Regions from separate parts of the Sinorhizobium sp. 22678 genome, predicted to be linked through region 2. Evidence: riboswitches for the same ligand, from Rfam matches in the RefSeq annotation. Region 2 holds a riboswitch; the other holds the start of a gene.

Region 1 (7,153 bases), on a different contig from region 2:
TCGGCCATGGCGTTCTGATCCTTTCCGTCGCTTCCTTAACGGAGCGATTGCAAAAACAGAACGATTTTCTTGGTCAAAGGCTGCGAATGATCCGCCGCAAGGCTTCGTCGCGTGCGCCGAGTATCAGCACGTTCTTCAGCGCCACCTTCGGATCCTGCGTCCGGAAAATCAGGCCGTTGCCGCGCACGTTGCGGTTGACGACGATCCGTCCTTCGCCGGCATCGGGCTCGATCGCGACGGCGAAATACATGCGCGAATAGCCCGGCTGGATACGGTCGAAGAAATGGGTCTCGTTCCCGAGGTCGCAGAAGAAGTTCGCGAGATAAAAGGACCAGGTGATCTCATGTCCCTTTGCGAGGCAGGTTTTCGCGGCGGTCACGTGGCAGTAGCCGAGATGCGGACTGTTGGCGAGCGTGCGATGGTAGACCATCTTCGGGAACTGCATCGAGGCATGAAACCCGTTGATTCGGCTGTGGGTCGTCTCGCCCGCCGTCGTCAGCTTCCGCGCCGTCTGCTGCGCAACCTCGGCATAACTCAGATACTGCCGCTCGTTCGCCATCCACCGGCGTCTATCGATCCGGCCGGTCCGCAGGAACTCGGTGTGAGCCTTGGCTTTCGCCGGTGCGGCCGCCTTGTCGGCAGCGTCGTAATATCGGAGTTTTGCCATGGGCGTCGTCGCGCCGTCCTGTCCGAAAGCGGGTTGATGGTAGCGAACGTAAATCATCACAGTTAACGAATTGGTTCGTTTGCGGCCGTGCGAGCATCGATCAGACCTTGTGTCGGTGGGCCGTGTCGTAAAATGGCCAGCCGCCTTCGCGCCATGAACGGCGCTGCCGAAAAATCCGCCGGCTGCGCGGAGATTCACCTACTTCCTTGTTTGTTATGGATAATATCCGTCTGCCAATCGTGCCGATTGCGCCGCGAATGGCTGTCGTCTTTCTGGAAGCGGATGTCGTCTATTGGCAGTTGCCGGACCGGCCCTGAGGCTTAGATGAGGACACTCAAGGTGCTGCCTCGAAGGGAAGGCGGAGAATTGGGAAGCCGGTCAAATCCCGGCGCTGCCCCCGCAACGGTGGTGGAGCGAACAGCCACGGCAGAAGGCCACTGGACACAGCGTCCGGGAAGGCGCCGGGCAGGTCCCTTGCGGACAGCTCCAGAGCCCGGAAACCAGCCTTGAAGCAGAAACAGACCGTAGCTGGTTGCGGCGGGCAGCCGGATCGGAGCCAATTGCGTTGCGGGTCCATGCGGCCGGCGCGGGTTCCAGTCCTGCCTCTCCGAAACGGCGGAAAACGAGGATAAGGGCATGGAAATTCAGACCGAAATGCTGCGCAAGCTGAAGACCCGTCGCGATGGCTACAGCCTCGACCGCGCCTTCTACGTCGATCCTGATTATTATCGCCAGGACCTGGAGCAGATCTGGTACAAGGATTGGCTGTTCATCGGCCATGATTGTGAAGTCCCGCGGCCGGGGAACTATTTCACGGTGCAGGTCGGCGATTACCCGGTCGTTATCGTTCGAGACAGACAGGGCGCGGTGCGGGCACTGCACAATTCGTGCCGCCATCGCGGCTCGCGCGTCTGCACGCAGCACAAAGGCTCATCCGCCAAACTCGTCTGTCCCTACCACCAGTGGACCTACGAGCTCGACGGCCGCCTGCTCTTCGCGCGGCAGATGCCCGAGGGCTTCGACCCGGCCGAACACAGTCTTAAGCCGATCCACTGCGAAACCGTCGGCGGTTACATCTTCATCAGCCTTGCCGAACAACCGATGGACTTCCGGCCGTTCCGCGAGACGGTCGCGGCCTATCTCGCGCCGCACCGCCTCGGGGAAACGAAGGTCGCCTTCGAGAGCACGATCGTCGAGAAGGGCAATTGGAAGCTGGTCTGGGAGAACAATCGCGAGTGCTACCACTGCGCCGCCAATCATCCGGAACTCTGCCGTACCTATCCCGAAGCGCCGACCGTCACCGGTGTCCAGGGGGCGATGAACGACCCGGAAATCGGCGCCCATTGGCAGAAATGCGAGGCGGCGGGCCTTCCGAGCGCTTTCAGGATCGCGCCCACCGGCCAGTTCCGCATGACGAGAATGCCGCTGATCAACGGCGCCGAGAGCTATACGATGTCCGGACAGAAGGCCGTGCGCAGGCAGCTCTCCGCCGGGCTTGACGCCGATGGCATCGGCACGCTGCTCCTCTTCCATTATCCGACGACCTGGAACCACATTCTGGGCGATCATGCGATCACCTTCCGCGTTCTGCCGCTCGGGCCGGAACTGACACAGGTTACGACCAAATGGCTGGTCAACAAGGATGCGGTGGAGGGCGTCGACTATACGATAGACGAGCTGACGCACGTCTGGACGGAGACCAACGACCAGGACCGGCAGATCGTCGAGGAAAACGCGTTCGGGATCCGCTCGCCGGCCTATGAGCCGGGTCCATATTCGGCCGAACACGAGGGCGGCGTCATGCAGTTCGTCGAGTGGTATTCGAGCTTCATGCTGGACCGCCTTCAGGGCGGGGCCACGCAGCTCTCGCGGGTGGCATGACCATGGAAATGCCTCGCTCCTTTCACCATTTCGACGAGCTCGATCCCTGGAGAGACCGTCAGCACATGCTGGAGTGCACGTCGGCCGTAGCCGAAGCCGCCGACGTGATGACTTTCACCTTCCGATCCGACAAGCCGGCCTGGTTCCGCTACCTGCCCGGGCAGTTCGTGACGCTCGAACTGCCCGTCTCGGCCGAGCCGGTGATGCGCACCTATACGCTGTCGTCCTCGCCCTCGCGCCCGCTTTCGGTCGCGGTCACGGTCAAGGCGCAGCCGGGAAGCATCGGCACCCGCTGGATGTTCGACAATCTGAAGCCGGGCATGATGCTCAAGGCGTTCGGGCCGCTCGGCGATTTCAGCTTCGTCCGTCATCCCGGTGAAAAGTATCTCTTCATTTCGGCGGGGTCGGGTGTCACGCCGATGATGTCGATGACGCGCTGGATGGCCGATTGCGCGCCGGAAACGGATGTCACCTTCATTTCCTGCGCCCGCCGCCCCGACGATCTCCTCTTCAGAACGGAGCTCGAAGTTCTCGCGCGTCAAATGCCGCGGCTCAATCTCGGCTTCCTCGTGGAGGGGCATGAGGCGCGGCATGGCTGGCATGGTCTGCGCGGGCGCATCGACGCGGCGAAGCTGCCGATGCTCGCACCGGATTTCGTGGAAAGAACCGTTTTCTGCTGCGGGCCCGAGCCGTTCATGGGCAATGTTCGGGCAATGCTGGAATCGGCGGGCTTCGACATGGCCGGCTATCACCAGGAGAGCTTCCAGCCCGCCGCGGCGCCGGCGGCCGAGGAGCTTGCAATTCGGGCGGGGCCGGCGGCCGATGCTGGGGCCGGTGCGGCGCGGGTGACCTTTACCATGAGCGGCAAGGAGGCGACCGCCGTTCCCGGCCAGACGATTCTGCAGACGGCCCGGGCCAACGGCGTCAGGATCGGGGCCGCCTGCGAGGGCGGCATCTGCGGAACGTGCCGGGTGATGAAGATCGCCGGCGATGTCGAGATGAACCACAATGGCGGCATTCTCGACGATGAGATCGAGGAGGGCTACATCCTCGCCTGCTGTTCGCGGCCGACAAGCGACGTCCAGATCGAGGCCTGAGTTACCGCCGCTCGGATTGGTAGGGCAGGCGTGCCTCGGCGGCCCTGACGGCGATGGAGCCGGTAACCGTCTCGTCGGCGCCCGCCCCTGATCCGCTCTCCGCCTCGGCGCGGCTTATCACCAGCGGCCGCGAAAGAGCGGCCGTTGCACTCGCATTCAACGCCGGGATCGTGCCGACGGTGGCCGAGGCGATAACGGTGAGCACCGGCGGCTTCTCCGGAAGAAGCGCGCCATGGGGCCAGACTCTCTTCAGTGCCGATGCACTCATCGCTGCGACATTCACGTCTATATCGTCGAGGGTGCCGGGCACCCGATAGGGGCAACGCTTCTTTCCGCAATTATGCGCCGACGAGAATTGCCAGAGCGCGTAGCGGTCCCAGTTTCCCATCGGAAAGACTTTGCGGATATCGGGCTTATAGCGCGCATACCAGAGCGGAAGACGCGCTAGAAGCCGATGCTTGATTCGGTTGGCGGCAATGTGTTTCGCGGTTGCGTGGTTGGTATAGAGGACGGGATAGCGCCCCGTCCGGGCCTTCACATGGCCCGCGAAGATTGCTGCGTCTTCGAGCGACATGTATTTTTCCGGATCGATCCCTTCGATATCGAGCACCATCAGCTCGTCGTCGCGCGGATCGGCATAGTCGATGAAGTGGTTCGCCTGATCGACGGGGTTGCCGGGCCTTGCCAGATGATAGGCGCCCCAGAGCAGGCCATGCGAGCGCGCGATCATCCGGCGCGTCTGATAGAGTTCCCGGCTGACCGCATATTTGCGCCACATCGTCTTGCAGTGTGCAACCGTATCGCCGCCGTGGTCACCGGTACAGGTGTAGCTTTCCGGCAGGCCGTCGGAAGCCTTCGCGATGAAGCCCGCTATCCGCTTGTCCTTCAGCATGGCTTCCCAGTCGATGCTGTTCAGCTCGTAAGCGTCGACGATGAGGGCGTTCCGCCGCTCTTTCCACGGCTCCACTTCGCTCGCGCGTGCGTTCGCCGCCGCGAAGGTCAGGCCCATGAGGACCGCCAGGCGCAAGATCATCCCTATGATCGAGATTCCCCGCTTTTCCATTCTCTGAGATTGCCGACTTAGAGTTAAGAGGTCGTAAATCTCAGCCCCGGCCTCAATCTGCGCGAGGCGGACGCTTCTGTACACCGACCTCAAGAGGCAAAGTCGACGGTCCGATTCCGCCCAGGATTGTATCGACGGCGAGATTTTTCCTTTGCTGCATCCGCGCGCGATGGTTGCTTCCGGCGACTTCTGCCCTAGTCTTGGTATGTCGCCCTTGCAAGGGCCGGTTGTACATGAAATCGAAGGCAGGAGGAAATGATGTCACTGAAATGGCTTTCGGGCGCGCTTGCAGCGATGACGCTGGCGGCATCGGCGGTGCCGTCTCAGGCTTTCACGCCTCTGCCCCCGCGGGTTGCCGTCGAGAGCGCCGTCACGGACGTTCAGTACGCGCCGCGGCGCGGTTATTATCGGTATGGCGACTTCTATTACTATAACGGCTATCGTGGGTACCGCTATCAGCGACCCGGCTATCGCTATTACCGCGGTTGGTGGTACCCGGGGGCTGCCTTCCGACCCGGCATCGTGATCGAGCGCCGTCCCGCCGTTCGCCCGCCGGTGCGCTACGGCAGCCGGCATATCCAATGGTGCTATGATCGCTACCGCTCTTACAGGGCTTACGACAACAGCTATCAGCCCTATAACGGGCCCCGCCGGCAGTGCTATTCTCCCTATAGCTGATCGGTCCGCTTCGCTCAAATAATGCCGATGCGCTTGAGCACGAGCCAGGCAACGCCCATCGACGAGGCAATGAACATTCCCGCAAAAACGGTGCCGCTGCCCTCGGAGAAGGGTAGCGCCCCCGTGTTCATGCCGAAAAAGCCGGTCACCAGCGTCGGCGGCAGAAGGAAGGCTGTCATCAGCGAGAGGATATAGAGATGGCGGTTCGTTTCCGAGGAAATCTTGCTGTCGATTTCCTCGTGCAGCAGCCGTGCGCGTTCCTGAAGAGCGAACACATCGCGGTCGACGGATTCCAGCCGATCGGAGAGCCTCTCGGTCACGTCGATGAAGCCCGGCGGCACCTCGTCCTCTTCCAGTGCCCCGGCCCGGCGCAGCAGGGCGAGCACGGTCCTTAAGTGCCGGTGCAGCCGCACGACGGTCCGTCGCAAGGGCGCCAGCCCCGGCTGTTTCCTGTGTCCCGCCTCGCCATAGACATGGTCCTCGATGATGTTCAATTCCTCCGTCAATTCGAGCACCAGCGTGATCAGGGTGCGCTGGAACTCGACGACGAGCATTTCGAAGAGATCGATCGGGCGGCTGCATTTGGAGCTCTTTTCCACGGCCGCCTTCACCCGGTCGATGCTCCTTAGCGGATGCAGGCGCGTGGTGATGATCATCCGGTCGCTGACGGCGAAATGAAGCCAGCCGATCGTCTGCGTCACCGCGTCGAATGTCCGCTCGAAATCGACCAGCGTGCCGTGCACGACGTCATCCGCGACCGTGATCGCCGCCTGCGTGTCGTGGCTCGTAAGGGTCGCGATTGCCTCCTGCGGAAGATTGCCGATGCGCTCGATCAGCGCCGGTGTGCGCGCGTCGCTGAGCGCGAGGTGCAACCAGACCCAATCTTCACCTGCCTTAAGGCTTTCAACGGGCGAATCGGCAGCTATGCGCTGACACCGGCTTTCGCCCGGTGCGAACCGGTAGGCCCAGACGAGGCCCGGTATTTCGGGTGAAATCAGGTTCATCGGAGTGCCTCGGCCCGGAGCGGTCGAGTCGGCTTCTATTCGCGGCCCATGACAGTTTTGTTACAGTTTCGCTGGCCGGAACGCCAGCCGCCCGTGGCGAGTTGACGTTGACGTTCACGTAAAAATGATTAGTCTGCTGCGCATCTAAAAGGCGCCCGCTGCGGACGGCGGCGGATACAGGGAGGAGCACCATGTACAAGGCACCGGTCGACGAGATCGCATTCACCCTGAAACACGTCGCCGGCCTGTCCGAGGTGCTCGACGCCGGGACGTTCGGCGAACTCGGCGAGGACCTTGTGGACGCGATCCTCGGCGAGGCCGGGCGCTTCGCCTCGGAAGAGGTGGCGCCGCTCGGCGAGGTGGGCGACCGGCAGGGATCGCGGCTCGTCGATGGCGCCGTCAAGACGCCGGAGGGCTGGCGGGAGCTCTACCGCAACTGGATCGCCGGCGGCTGGAACGGCCTGACGGCTCCGGAAGCTTTCGGCGGGCAGAACCTGCCGCACATGTTGCACGTCGCCGCCATGGAAATGTGGAACAGCGGCTCGATGGCCTTCGCCCTTGCGCCGACGCTTACCATGGGCGCCATCGAAGCGCTCGAGAAGCACGGCACCGACGCTCTGAAGGCGACCTTCCTGCCGAAGATGGTCTCGGGCGAATGGATGGGGACCATGAACCTGACCGAGCCGCATGCCGGCTCGGACCTCGGCGTGCTGAAGACCCGCGCGGAGCGCCGCGACGACGGTACCTATCGCATCCTGGGGCA
Region 2 (7,153 bases):
GCCGTTGCCATCTGCGCGATTTCCAGCTCGCTGCCAACCTGTTCCACGCCTCCATGCTCGAACATTCGGCCATGGCCGGGGCGCTCGACGAGCGCGATCTCCGCCTGACCGGGCGGGAAACCGAAGTGCTCACCTGGTCGGCGGCCGGCAAGAGCTACTGGGAGATTGCAACTATTCTCGGGATATCCGAGCGAACCGTGCGTTTCTTCATGACCAATGCCCGCCGCAAACTCAATGTAGTGTCCAACACGCAAGCCGTAGCGCACGCTGTTCGACATGCTCTGATCCCCACCATCTGACGGGTTGCCGGCCCGGGACAGGACCGGCCACTCGCAGTTTCCCCCACAAATCTATTGGGAAAAAACAAGAAAATAAACTGTCACTATAGACAGTTACATATGTCATCCGAGCCTGACAGCATCGCTACATCGCGTAATCACGCATGGAGCGAAAAATGATCAGGATAGTGAACGGAAACGGTCGCAGCCAGCATCCCCAGGCCATCGACGAGATGTTCCGGCTGCGTAAGCGCGTATTCCACGACTTCTTGAAGTGGGACGTCAAGACCGAAGGGGACTGGGAAATCGACCACTACGACAAGGCCAATCCGCTCTATGTCATGTCGTACTCGCCGGACACTGGCAAGATTCGTGGCTCTCTCAGGCTCCTTCCGACGCTCGGTCCGAATATGCTGGACGATACGTTCCCGATCCTGCTCGGGGACAATCCGGAAATCCGCAGCGCGTCGGTGTGGGAATCGAGCCGCTTCTGCATCGATCCCGAAATTTCCCAGGATCGCGCATCGAACCAGGTCACCATCGCCGCGGCCGAACTGATGTGCGGTGTGGGCGAAATGAGCCTTGCCTCGGGCATCAGCCATATCGTCACGGTCACCGACGTTTTCCTGGAGCGAATGTTCCGCCGCATGGGTTGCCCGGGGGAGCGCATAGCCGACCCGCACAGGATCGGCTCCGTCCATGCGGTCGCCATTGCCTGGGAGGTGAGCAGGAACCTGCTCGAAACGATGAAGGCTGTGGCCTCCATCGAGGGTACCGTCCTCGATCGCCCGATGTCGCTCGAAACGGCGCGCGCCGCCTGACCCGATATTCCGGGCCGTGCAGGTCGCACGGCCCACTGCTTTCCATTCAAGGGCATTGCAAATTAACGCAGATGCCCTCTTCCCGTTGCACCATCTCGACAAGGTCCTATGATGAGGCGGTAAGGCGGACACATCGGCAACGGTCCGCTGCAAGGCAGGAAGAAGCACGTGTCCGCGTCCCCGAAGGTGGCATCCAAGATCCGGCGCATCGCGGCGGTTCTCGTACCGCTCGCGTTGGCGACAACCGGTCCGGCTGCGGCATCCGGCGTTTGCGAACGGCTGAGCGCCCGCCTCGCCGGCCTTCCCACAGGTTTCACGACGAATGCCAGCCTGCGCGATTTCACAGGTGCGGTCTCCCGCCAGAACATCGAGTTGCGACGCGCCAAGAACGATCGCCGCCGAATGGAATGCAGCAGCGACAGCGTCGTCATTATCGGCGGCGATGACGAGGCGGCTTGCGCCGAACTCGACGGCACGATCGCGCGGATGGAGGAAAATCTGCGGCAACTCAAGGCGCAGCGCAGGCATCTGATCGGCGGTGGCGACGACGACGTTCGGCGGCGCATCCTCGCCGCAATGGAACTCAACGGCTGCTCAGGGGTGCGCGAGGCCTGGGATACCGGAAGCGCCGGAGGCGAGTTTGCGAACGCCGCCGCCCGGGAAACGGAGGTTCACCGGAACATCGTGAGGGACCTGCCGCCGGACAGCGATGCCTATCCGCTACTACTCGACGCCCCCGGGGCAGAGCTTCCGCTCATGGAGCCCGATTTCGCCGGCAGCCTCAGAACCATGTGCGTGCGAACATGCGATGGCGCCTTCTTTCCCATCTCCTCGCATGCCACGCCGGCGGACTTCGGTCGCGACGCCGATCTCTGCCGCGCGCGCTGCCCGGGTGCGGAGACGGAGCTCTACTACCATGTGCTCGCAACGGAAGAAGCGGACCGGATGGTTTCGGCAACGACCGGCCGACCCTACACCGACCTCCCAACGGCCTTTGCCTACCGGGCGCGCGGTGTCGGCTCACCGGGCATCTGTGGCTGCGGAATTCCGGATTCCGCAACGGATGCCAACAGGCAAAAGACAGGCTCTGCCGGAAAGCTCACCGCCGTCAGCCCATCGGTCATTACCATGGGCAGCGAGAGAAAGGCGCCGCCCAAGCCGATAGAAGAGCGGCCCTACGACCCGACCAAAAACAAGGTCCGCATCGTCGGTCCGACCTTCCTTCCGCAGGAAGAGAGCGCGATCGACCTCAAGCATCCGCTTGGGCCGCGATACCAGCCGCTGCAGGACAATTGACAGGCGCCGTTGCGAGCATTCCGCGAGAATGGCACGCATCTTCTTGATCCAGAGCCCGTTAAGCAGCGACCTTTGCGCGTCCGGTAAGATGCGCAGCGCTGTGGGAAACTTTTCGGAGGACTGCAATCTCTCCTCCGTCCTCGTCCCTGTGCTCGTCACAGGGATGAGAGCAGCGCCGCGTCTGCGGCGCGGGAGAGTTCTTTCAGCCCAAGGACTTGGTCTGGCTGGATTCCTGTGACGAGCACAGGAATGAGGGACCGGGGATGTGCGGCTACTACATCGAAGCGAAGCGGGACGCTGTATACGGGCGGGAGCTTCTGCGCCGCCTCGCTATCTTCACGGTTTATGAAATGCGCCGAGGGGTCGCACCCTCTCGACCCTCATCCCTGTGCTTGTCACAGGGATCCAGCAGCGCCGCGTCTGCGGCGCGGGAAGCGTTCTTTCAGCCCAAGGACTTGGTCTGGCTGGATTCCTGTGACAAGCACAGGAATGAGGGTATCGAACAAGCCGCGTCGGGTATCCAGAGTATCACCAGGCCTTAGATCGACCCTAACATCGTGATCTAACGGACACCCCAGCCTTCCTCGAAAACGAGATCTTCGAGCGGCAAGCGCTGCCGCCAGCCCTTCGCGGCGAGTTCCGGCTCTTGATACAGCTTGTCGACGAAACCCAGGCAAAGCCAGGCAACGATTTCGATATGCTCCGGAATCCCGAGAATCGCCTTGATCTCCCTCTCATGGAAAATGCTGACCCAGCCGACGCCCACCCCTTCGGCGCGCGCGGCAAGCCAGAGGTTCTGGACGGCGCAAACGGTCGAGTACAGATCCATCTGCGGATTATGGGTGCGGCCCAGGACGACCGCTCCGCCGCGCGTCCGGTCGCAGGTCACGCAAATGCTGAGCGGCGCCTTGCGAATGCCTTCGAGCTTCAGCGAGCGATACTTCGCCTGCCTTTCGCCGAAAAACATCTCTGCGGCCTCGTCATTGGCGCGCTGGAATGCCTGCCAGACTTTCTCCCGCGTCTCGTCCCGACGAACGAGCACGAAGTTCCAAGGTTGCATGAAGCCGACGGACGGCGCCTGGTGCGCCGCAGCGAGCAGTCGCGCGACCAGATCCTCAGGCAGTGGTTCGGGCAGGAATTCGTCGCGCACGTCGCGGCGGGTCTCTATGGCACGATAGACGGCGGCGCGCTCGTCCGGCGAAAAAGCTCCGGCCGCCGCAAGGCAGCCGTTCTGGTCAGGCAGCATCGTTCGATCCCCAACAATGCGGAAACCTCCCGCCGTCCGCGCGGGGCCGGTCTATCTCGCCAGGCCGGTCTTCTGACTTCGGATCATCCGTTCGCGCCGCCTTCCCGAATCACGTGAAGATTCAGTGGCAAAGGTCTGAAAAGATTCAGACCAACCTGGCGAGAACGTCCCCGTCACAGCGTTGGGCACGTGCCGGAACTGCACCGGCTTCCCGATTCTCCCGCATTTCGCGGGCACCTGACGGCGGCATATGGCCACAGCTCCCCTCGAAACGCAAGGCGAGCAAGAGGAGAGCTTCAGAGCGGTGCCTCCGGATGAGGCGAGGCGTCATAGGCCCCCCAGATCGACTGATCGAAACAGATGACGGAACCCGTCATGAGGCCGGATTCTGCCGATGAGAGATAGGCGCAGGCGCGCGCGACCTCGGCCGGATCTACGAGCCTGCCGAAGGGCTGGCTCGCCGCCGCCTTTTCCAGCCAGTTCGCCGGCGCATCGTGATATTCGCGCTGGATGCGGTCTTCGCCTTCCGAGGCCATCCAGCCGATGTTGAGGCCGTTGGCCCGTATCCGGTTGCGCAGGACGGCATAGGCGGTGTTCCTGGTCAGCGTCTCCAGCGCCCCCTTCGACGCACAATAGGCTGTGATGAAGGGCTGGCCCGCCTTCGCCGACATGGAACCGATATTGACGATCGTGCCCTCCGTCTTCTCCCGCCGCATCACCTTTATCACCTCCTGCATCAGGAAGAATGGCGCCCGCACATTGACCGCGAACATCCGGTCGAAGAGTTCCGGGCTGGTGTCGAGGATCGTGCCGCGATCCGTGATCGCCGCTGCGTTGACCAGCGCGTCGACACGACCGAAAGTGCGGTCGCAAGCAGCGACGACCGCACGGGCATCCTCCACCCGCTCGAGATCCGCCGGTACGTAGACGACCTTCGAACCGGTCGCCGCGGCGATCTCGGCAGCTTTCGCCTCGCCCTTCGCCGCGTTTCGCCCGCAAATGACGACGCCGGCGGCGCCACGCTCGGCAAAGAGTGCGGCAATCGCGGCACCGAGCCCCTGCGTGCCACCGGACACGATGGCGATCTTCCCGTCCAAACGGGCGTGGTCCGTGCTCATCCTGTTCCTCCCTTTGATATGTTGGTGAATATGGCTTCGTGACCGTGCATTGAGCCAGGTGGTTTAGCTTAGCTTTCTCGCCGCCTGATCGGCCAACGCCTCGGCAAACGCCTCGGCACTCCATTCACCGGCAAGCGCTTCGTGCATCAGCTGCGCCTGCGTCCTGGGCGCCAGACCGCCAACCGGCGGATCACGATCGAGATTGGTCGGGAATGAATAGCCTTCGGCGCACGCGGCAACCGCATGGGCAATTTCGTCCTGCGTGAGCTTGCCGCCGGCCGCAAGGACTTTCAGAGCCGGAAAGAGCACGGCGCACATGTGTTCGCGATCCACCGTTTCCATCGCCCTGCCGAAGGCGGAGGATACCTGCAGAAGATTGGCGACACGCTTGATTCCCGCAGACCGGTTGCTGCCCGCGGCGTGGAAAAGTGCCGGGTTGAAGAACACGACATCGCCCTTCTCCAGCGGCAATTGCACATAATTCTCTTCGAAATAGGCGCGGAACTCCGGCCGTCTCAAAGCGAGATATCCAGGCAGATACGTCTGGCTATAGGGCAGGAACAAGGTTGGCCCGCTTTCGACCGGCATGTCGCAATGAGCGACCGCGCCCTGGAGCGTCAGGACCGGCGAGAGCCTGTGCACATGCGCCGGATACTGCTCTATGACGGCCGAGGTCTGGAAGCCCAGATGGTAGTCGCGATGCGGCGATTGAGACGCGCCGCCCGGATTGACGCGATTGACCTGCGCCGTCATCTGGTAGCTCGGACCAAGCCACGCCTCACTGACAAGCGCGATGATGGCGTTGGCGTAGTAGGCGGCGAAATTCTCAGGGTTCTTCAGGCAGTGCTTTTCCAGAGAATTCCAGATCCGGTCGTTGGCGCCGGGCTTGGCGAAATGATCGCCGCCGCCGCTGTTGGTGCGGTGCTGCTCCTCGATGATCTCATCGAAGATGCGGCTCGCTTCGTCGACCACATGCGTATCGGTGAAGGCACGCTTGAAGACCGCGACGCCCGGCCCCGTCGCGAGCACTTCGCAGATCTCCGCAAGCACCGACCGCCTGCCGTCCTGCGTGCCGCAATCACCGATAAGACGGGCGCTGTCATAGATCAGGACGTTCTTCTGGCAGTCTGCCGCGTGCGGATAGTCCGCGAGGCCGACACGGTGCTCGACCGCGGCGCGAAATTCCTCGATATCGCAGGCCGCCTCACTGAGCCAGACGCGTTTCAGACGCGCGCTCGCGGGATTGTCCGTCTTCATCAGTTTTCCTCCTCAAGGACGACGATGATCCGACTATACGGCTTGCCCGCTTCTGATATAGAGCAGGAATCCATCAAAAAGCCATCAGGAGGGATCGGTGGCACATCCGTTTCTCGTCAAGGACATCGCCTTCCAGGCGGGACTCAGTACGGCGACCGTCGATCGCGTCCTCAACGGCCGGAGGGGCGTGCGCCAACAAACGGTAATGCGCGTCAATGCAGCCATTCGTGAACTCGAGAGGCAGCAGGCCGGCCTTGAGGTACAGGGACGCAAAATTGCCGTCGACGTCGTGATGGAGGCACCGGAACGCTTTACCGAAGCGGTGCGCAAGGCATTCGAAAGCGAAGCCGGGACCTTCATGCCCACCCTTTTCCGGTCCCGCTTCCATTTCGCCGAGACCATGCGGCCGCAGGACATCAGCCAGTTGCTCGACCGTATTCGGCTTCGCGGAACCGACGGAGTAGTCCTCAAGGCGCCCGACGTGCCGGAGATTGCCGGCGCCGTAGCGCGGCTCGAAGAAGCGGGAGTTGCGGTCGTCACGCTCGTTACCGATCTGCCGCATTCATCGCGGACGGCCTATGCGGGGGCTGACAACCGCGCCGCCGGGGAAACCGCAGCCTACCTGATCGGCGAGCGCTTCGCGGACCGTCCTGCGACGGTGCTGGTCACCATATCGAGCAGCCGCTTTCGCGGCGAAGAGGAACGCGAGATCGGCTTTCGCCGCGTGCTGCGGGAAAAATATCCGCATATCGGCGTGATCGAGATCAGCGAGGGCCACGGCAGGAACGAGGAGACAGGCGCACTTGCCCTCAAGGCAATCGGCAGCCATCCGGAGATCAATGCTGTTTATTCGATCGGCGGAGGCAATCCCGCCGTGCTCGACGCCTTCAGACAGTTGCAGCGCGGCTGCCTTCTTTTCGTCGCTCACGACCTCGACGAGGACAATCTGGACCTCCTGCGTCAGGGCCTTGTCCAGTTCGTTCTTCACCACGACCTGAAAACGGACGTCCGCATGGCTTTCCACGCAGTCATGGAGCGCCGGGGCGCGCTGCGCGCCTCCGAAAAGCGGCATCTTTCCGCCGTCGAAGTAATCACCCCTTACAACCTGCCGCGTGTCTGACCCCGCAGGCTATTCCT

The links. A riboswitch is a leader RNA that binds a small molecule or an ion and turns the genes downstream of it on or off. The one in region 2 is predicted to bind cobalamin.
Region 1: another riboswitch for cobalamin. It lies ahead of ACTJKL_RS14650 (aromatic ring-hydroxylating oxygenase subunit alpha); the one in region 2 lies ahead of bluB (5,6-dimethylbenzimidazole synthase).

What each region holds. Positions count from the first base shown of each region.
Region 1 is NZ_JBQEMS010000008.1:204,318-211,470, reverse strand. It holds gene ACTJKL_RS14660 (L-threonylcarbamoyladenylate synthase) at 1-8, opposite strand, end outside; gene ACTJKL_RS14655 (DUF6656 family protein) at 74-667, opposite strand; cobalamin riboswitch at 988-1,190, shown strand; gene ACTJKL_RS14650 (aromatic ring-hydroxylating oxygenase subunit alpha) at 1,304-2,548, shown strand; gene ACTJKL_RS14645 (FAD-binding oxidoreductase) at 2,545-3,645, shown strand; gene ACTJKL_RS14640 (glycoside hydrolase family 25 protein) at 3,647-4,708, opposite strand; gene ACTJKL_RS14635 (BA14K family protein) at 4,967-5,386, shown strand; gene ACTJKL_RS14630 (transporter) at 5,401-6,390, opposite strand; gene ACTJKL_RS14625 (acyl-CoA dehydrogenase family protein) at 6,582-7,153, shown strand, end outside.
Region 2 is NZ_JBQEMS010000024.1:62,904-70,056, reverse strand. It holds gene ACTJKL_RS26330 (helix-turn-helix transcriptional regulator) at 1-299, shown strand, start outside; gene ACTJKL_RS26325 (acyl-homoserine-lactone synthase) at 455-1,099, shown strand; gene ACTJKL_RS26320 (DUF2865 domain-containing protein) at 1,268-2,395, shown strand; gene bluB (5,6-dimethylbenzimidazole synthase) at 2,958-3,641, opposite strand; cobalamin riboswitch at 3,687-3,897, opposite strand; gene ACTJKL_RS26310 (SDR family oxidoreductase) at 3,938-4,759, opposite strand; gene ACTJKL_RS26305 (phytanoyl-CoA dioxygenase family protein) at 4,823-6,016, opposite strand; gene ACTJKL_RS26300 (LacI family DNA-binding transcriptional regulator) at 6,114-7,136, shown strand; gene ACTJKL_RS26295 (TolB family protein) at 7,146-7,153, opposite strand, start outside.